DNA from 2 places in the Streptomyces sp. enrichment culture genome. Region 1 is predicted to be linked to the other one. Evidence: predicted binding sites of a transcription regulator. Region 1 holds the regulator's gene; the other holds the start of a gene.
The links. The regulator HrcA, encoded in region 1, represses chaperone genes, less so after heat shock. The targets are predictions, from matches to a motif close to TTNGCACTCNGNNNNNCNGAGTGCNAA.
Positions count from the first base shown of each region.

Region 2: groL (chaperonin GroEL) is a predicted target of HrcA. The motif match lies at 1,442-1,468, and genes of this name have one in related genera.

Region 1 is NZ_OZ186847.1:5,625,400-5,628,807, forward strand. It holds gene ACSU6L_RS24755 (DUF3097 domain-containing protein) at 1-445, opposite strand, end outside; gene ACSU6L_RS24760 (MBL fold metallo-hydrolase) at 478-1,209, opposite strand; gene hrcA (heat-inducible transcriptional repressor HrcA) at 1,373-2,389, shown strand; gene dnaJ (molecular chaperone DnaJ) at 2,390-3,408, shown strand, end outside.
Region 2 is NZ_OZ186847.1:4,682,769-4,686,176, forward strand. It holds gene thrC (threonine synthase) at 1-418, shown strand, start outside; gene ACSU6L_RS20535 (MoaD/ThiS family protein) at 458-736, shown strand; gene ACSU6L_RS20540 (cold-shock protein) at 1,126-1,329, shown strand; gene groL (chaperonin GroEL) at 1,631-3,253, shown strand.

The DNA of each region.
Region 1 (3,408 bases):
CGACGATCGACGGGAGGTCGTCCACGCCCTCCAGGTACTCCACGACCACGCCCTCGACGCGCAGGTCGTCGCCCCACACCTTCTCGACCAGTTCGGCGTCGTGGCGGCCCTCCACGTAGATGCGCCCGGCGCGGGCCACGCGGGCTCGGGCGCCGGGGACGGCGACCGAGCCGGATGCCGTACGGGTGGGCCGTACGGGACCGGAGGACGGCCGTACGAGGGTCACCGCCCGGCCCTCCAGCAGGAACCCGCGCGGCTCCAGCGGGAACACCCGGTGCTTGCCGAAGCGGTCCTCCAGCGTCACCGTGCCCGCCTCGCAGCGGATCACCGCACCGCAGAACCCGGTCCCCGGCTCCTCGACCACCAGGCCGGGCTCCGCCGGGACCTCCGGGACGGGCTGGGGCTTCTTCCAGGGCGGGGTCAGGTCCGGAGAGTACTGGCGCATTCGGATGACGATATGGACAGTGCCGGGCGCGCTCAGGGCGACACGCCGAAACGGGCCGCGAGCGTGTCGCGCTGCCGCCGTACGAACGCCGCGTCCACCACCGCCCCGTGGCCGGGCACGTAGACCGCGTCCGGGCCGCCGAGGGACAGCAGCCGGTCCAGGGCGTCCGGCCAGCGGGCCGGGACCGCGTCGGGGCCGGCCTGCGGCTCGCCGGACTCCTCGACCAGGTCGCCGCAGAAGACGACCTCCGGATCGCCGGGGACGAGGACGACCAGGTCGTGCGCGGTGTGCCCGGGGCCCACGTTGGCCAGCAGCGCCTGCCGGCCGCCGCCCAGGTCCAGCGTCCACTCGCCGGACACGTGGTGGCGGGGCGCGACGAGGGTGTCCGCGGCCTCCGTCGCCGCCGCCTCGTCCAGGCCGTGGCGCATCGCGTCCCCCCGCAGCTCCGCCCGCGCCCGCCGGGACGTCAGCGCGGCGTCCACGCCGACCGCCCCGAACACCTCCGCCCCCGCCAGCGCCGCCGCGCCGAAGACATGATCGAAGTGGGGGTGCGTGAGCGCGAGATGGGTCACACGACCGCCGGCCAGCCGCTCGGCCTGCGCGCGCAGCCGGGCGCCCTCCGCGAGGCTGGAACCCGCGTCGATCAGCAGCGCCGTGCCGTGCCCCCGCACCAGTCCGGCCGTGCAGTCCCAGCCCGGCAGGCGGCACCGGCCGACCCCGGTCGCGAGCCGTTCCCATCCCAGCTCTTCCCAAGTCACCGTCATACCGCGACGCTAACCGTGACGCCCCCGCGGGCACGACCTCGCAGGACCGGCCTTGCCCGGGGCGTACCCGACGGCCGTACACTGGGCCGGGTAAGGCTGGCACTCGCATGCGCAGAGTGCCAGGGGGAGCGCCAAGGGGACGAACCGCTGGAGGTGTGCGCGGATGCTCAGTGAACGACGGCTTCAGGTATTGCGCGCCATCGTCCAGGACTACGTCGGAACCGAGGAGCCGGTCGGCTCCAAGGCGCTCACCGAGCGGCACAGCCTCGGCGTCTCACCGGCCACGGTCCGCAACGACATGGCCGCCCTGGAGGACGAGGGGTACATCGCCCAGCCGCACACCAGCGCCGGGCGCATCCCCACCGACAAGGGCTACCGGCTCTTCGTCGACAAGCTCGCCGAGGTCAAGCCGCTCACCGCGCCCGAGCGGCGCGCGATCCAGAACTTCCTCGACGGCGCCGTCGACCTCGACGACGTCGTGGCCCGCACGGTACGGCTGCTGGCGCAGCTCACCCGGCAGGTCGCCGTCGTGCAGTACCCGTCGCTGACCCGGTCCACGGTGCGGCACGTGGAGCTGCTGTCGATGGCACCCGCGCGGGTGATGCTCGTCCTGATCACCGACACCGGACGGGTCGAGCAGCGGATGATCGACTGCCCGGCGCCGTTCGGCGAGACGTCCCTGGCGGATCTGCGGGCCCGGCTGAACAGCCGGGTCGCCGGCCGCCGTTTCACGGATGTGCCGCAGCTGGTGCAGGATCTCCCCGAGGCGTTCGAGCACGAGGATCGCGGCACCGTGCAGACGGTGCTCGCCACGCTGCTGGAGACGCTGGTCGAGCAGACCGAGGAGCGGCTGATGATCGGCGGCACCGCCAATCTGACCCGCTTCGGACATGACTTTCCCCTCACCATCCGGCCTGTCCTGGAGGCGCTGGAGGAGCAGGTCGTGCTCCTCAAGCTGCTGGGCGAGGCGAAGGATTCGGGCATGACCGTGCGCATCGGTCACGAGAACGCCCACGAGGGACTCAACTCCACGTCGGTGGTGTCGGTCGGCTACGGTTCGGGCGGCGAGGCAGTCGCCAAGCTCGGCGTGGTCGGACCGACCCGCATGGATTACCCGGGAACGATGGGAGCGGTAAGAGCGGTGGCACGGTACGTCGGACAGATCCTGGCGGAGTCGTAAGTGGCCACGGACTATTACGCCGTTCTCGGCGTGCGCCGCGACGCGTCGCAGGAAGAGATCAAGAAGGCCTTCCGGCGGCTCGCCCGCGAGCTGCACCCGGACGTCAACCCCGATCCGAAGACCCAGGAGCGGTTCAAGGAGATCAACGCCGCTTACGAGGTGCTGTCGGACCCGCAGAAGAAGCAGGTCTACGACCTCGGCGGCGACCCCCTCTCGCAGAGCGGCGGCGCGGGTGCCGGCGGCTTCGGCGCGGGTGGCTTCGGGAACTTCTCCGACATCATGGACGCGTTCTTCGGCACGGCGTCGCAGCGCGGCCCGCGCTCGCGGACCCGCCGGGGCCAGGACGCCATGATCCGGATCGAGGTCGAGCTCGACGAGGCGGCCTTCGGCACGACCAAGGACATCCAGGTCGACACCGCGATCGTCTGCTCCACCTGCAGCGGTGAGGGCGCGGCGCCGGGCACCTCGGCTCAGACATGTGACATGTGCCGTGGACGCGGTGAGGTCTCGCAGGTCACCCGGTCCTTCCTGGGCCAGGTCATGACCTCGCGTCCCTGCCCCCAGTGCCAGGGCTTCGGCACGGTCGTGCCGAACCCGTGCCCGGAGTGCGCGGGCGACGGCCGGGTGCGGTCCCGTCGCACCCTGACCGTGAAGATCCCGGCCGGTGTCGACAACGGCACGCGGATCCAGCTCGCCGGTGAGGGCGAGGTCGGGCCCGGCGGCGGCCCCGCCGGTGACCTCTACGTCGAGATCCACGAACTCCCGCACCCGGTCTTCCAGCGGCGCGGCGACGACCTGCACTGCACGGTGACGATCCCGATGACGGCGGCGGCCCTCGGCACCAAGGTGCCGCTGGAGACGCTGGACGGCATGGAGGAGGTCGACATCCGTCCGGGCACGCAGTCCGGCCAGTCGATCCCGCTGCACGGCCGCGGTGTCACGCATCTGCGCGGCGGCGGCCGGGGAGACCTCATCGTCCACGTCGAGGTGCAGACCCCGACCAAGCTCGACCCGGAGCA
Region 2 (3,408 bases), 940 kb from region 1:
GGCCGAGGGCTGCTCGCCGGTGTCCACCGCGTTCAAGGCGGGCCACGACGTCGTCCGGCCGCAGAAGCCGAACACCATCGCCAAGTCGCTCGCCATCGGCAACCCGGCGGACGGGCCGTACGTCCTCGACATCGCCCGGCGCACCGGGGGCGCGGTGGAGGACGTGACGGACGAGCAGGTCGTCGACGCGATCAAGCTGCTGGCGCGGACCGAGGGCATCTTCGCGGAGACCGCGGGCGGGGTCACCGTGGGTGTGACGCGCAAGCTCATCGAGAACGGGGTGCTCGACCCGTCGCTGACGACCGTCGTGCTCAACACCGGCGACGGCCTCAAGACCCTCGACGCGGTGGCCGGCACGGGGCTCACGGCGACCATCCGGCCCAACCTCGAGTCGTTCCGCGAGGCCGGGCTCGTCTAGACCAAGCCCCAGTAAGTCACTCCACCGGAGGTTTTCATCGTGAGCGTCACCGTCCGCATCCCCACCATCCTGCGCACCTACACCGGCGGTCAGGCCGAGGTGGCCGCCGAGGGGGCCACCCTCGCCGAGGTCATCGCCGACCTGGAGAAGAACCACACGGGCATCGCCGCCCGGGTTCTCGACGACCAGGGCAAGCTGCGTCGGTTCGTCAACGTGTACGTCAACGACGACGACGTCCGCTTCGAGCAGGGGCTGGAGACGGCCACGCCGGACGGTGCCGGCGTCTCGATCATCCCGGCTGTCGCGGGCGGCTGCTGACGTCACACGCTGTTCATCGAATTGCCCCCTCCGTGAGAGATCCGGAGGGGGCAATTCCATGTGATTGAGCGCGGTAGAGTTGGGGAACCCGCCGCACTTTCCGCGATGTGGCTGCGACAAGATGCAGCCAAAATCAGCGGCCCTTTCGCGCCTTTCGCTCCTTTTGCCGGGCCCGACTTGCCCGGAATTCGGGTGAATTCTTCGTAAATAAGCGATCAGTGCTGCCCGGATTTCTCGTCCGATTGACCTGTTGCAGACGGCAGTTGGACAGATACATTCAGCCGCGGTCGACGCGTTCCGGCGCACGCCCCCAACGACTGGGGGGTGAGGTCTGACCCGGATCCGCGAAGTGCGGATCTGTGCAAGGGCCAGTAATAGGGGAGTTAGGCATGGCTCAGGGCACCGTCAAGTGGTTCAACGCGGAGAAGGGGTACGGCTTCATCGCGGTCGACGGTGGTGCGGACGTCTTCGTCCACTACAGCGCGATCCAGATGGACGGGTACCGCACCCTGGAAGAGGGCCAGCGGGTCGAGTTCGAGATCTCGCAGGGCCAGAAGGGCCCGCAGGCCGACATGGTTCGCGTCACCGCCTGAACGTTCTATTCGAAGGGCTCGCACCGCACGCCGGTGCGAGCCCTTCGGCGTGTCCGGCGGCCGGCGCCGGCTGTTCGCCCACCGCTGACTACCTGCCGGTCTCCGAGAGCCGCTTGCACTCGATGGGGGCGAGTGCTAATCATTGGCGTTAGCACTCTGAAGGTGAGAGTGACAACGAAGGACCGGGTCGGTGAGGCCGCAGGCCGGGTGGGGCAAGGAACCACGAGGCAGGCAGGCCGTCCGTCGCGGGCGCGGGCGCGGTCCGAAGGAATCACCCCCAGTCCTGGAGGGACCACTTCACATGGCCAAGATCATCGCGTTCGACGAGGAGGCGCGGCGCGGCCTCGAGCGCGGCATGAACCAGCTCGCGGACGCCGTCAAGGTGACCCTCGGCCCCAAGGGCCGCAACGTCGTCCTCGAGAAGAAGTGGGGCGCCCCCACGATCACCAACGACGGTGTCTCCATCGCCAAGGAGATCGAGCTCGAGGACCCGTACGAGAAGATCGGCGCCGAGCTGGTCAAGGAAGTCGCCAAGAAGACGGACGACGTCGCCGGTGACGGTACGACCACGGCCACCGTTCTCGCCCAGGCGCTGGTCCGCGAGGGTCTGCGCAATGTGGCCGCCGGTGCCAACCCGATGGCCCTGAAGCGCGGTATCGAGAAGGCCGTCGAGGCCGTCTCCGGCGCGCTGCTCGACCAGGCCAAGGAGGTCGAGACCAAGGAGCAGATCGCCTCCACCGCCTCCATCTCCGCCGCCGACACCCAGATCGGCGAGCTGATCGCCGAGGCCATGGACAAGGTCGGCAAGGAAGGCGTCATCACCGTCGAGGAGTCGCAGACCTTCGGTCTGGAGCTCGAGCTCACCGAGGGCATGCGCTTCGACAAGGGCTACATCTCCGCCTACTTCGCGACCGACATGGAGCGCATGGAGGCGGTGCTCGAGGACCCGTACATCCTCATCGCCAACTCCAAGGTCTCCAACGTCAAGGACCTGCTCCCGCTCCTGGAGAAGGTCATGCAGTCGGGCAAGCCGCTGCTGATCATCGCCGAGGACGTCGAGGGCGAGGCCCTGTCGACCCTGGTCGTCAACAAGATCCGCGGCACCTTCAAGTCCGTCGCCGTCAAGGCTCCGGGCTTCGGTGACCGCCGCAAGGCCATGCTCGGCGACATCGCCATCCTCACGGGCGGCGAGGTCATCTCCGAGGAGGTCGGCCTCAAGCTGGAGAACGCGACCCTGGACCTCCTGGGCCGCGCCCGCAAGGTCGTCATCACCAAGGACGAGACCACCATCGTCGACGGCGCCGGCTCCGCCGACCAGGTCGCGGGCCGCGTGAACCAGATCCGCGCCGAGATCGAGAACAGCGACTCGGACTACGACCGCGAGAAGCTCCAGGAGCGTCTGGCGAAGCTGGCCGGCGGCGTGGCCGTCATCAAGGCCGGTGCCGCCACCGAGGTCGAGCTCAAGGAGCGCAAGCACCGCATCGAGGACGCCGTCCGCAACGCGAAGGCCGCCGTCGAGGAGGGCATCGTCGCCGGTGGTGGCGTGGCCCTGCTGCAGGCCTCCCAGGTCTTCGAGAAGCTGGAGCTCGAGGGTGACGAGGCGACCGGCGCCCAGGCCGTGAAGCTCGCGCTCGAGGCCCCGCTGAAGCAGATCGCCGTCAACGCCGGCCTCGAGGGCGGCGTCGTGGTGGAGAAGGTGCGCAACCTGACCCCGGGCCACGGCCTGAACGCCGCGACCGGCGAGTACGTCGACCTGGTCAAGGAAGGCATCATCGACCCGGCGAAGGTGACCCGCTCTGCCCTGCAGAACGCCGCCTCCATCGCCGCGCTCTTCCTCACCACCGAGGCCGTCATCGCCGACAAGCCGGAGAAGGCCGCTGCCCCGGCCGGCGGCGGCATGCCGGGCGGTGACATGGACTTCTGATCGACTCCTGTCGGTCACCCGGTCCTACGCCGAGGGCGGCACTCCCAGCGACCTGCTGGGGGTGCCGCCCTCGGGCGTTTCGCAGCGGGGGAACGGGGTCCGCCCCCACGCGGACGCAGTACGTGTCCGGGATCACAAGCAATGCGGGGCGACAA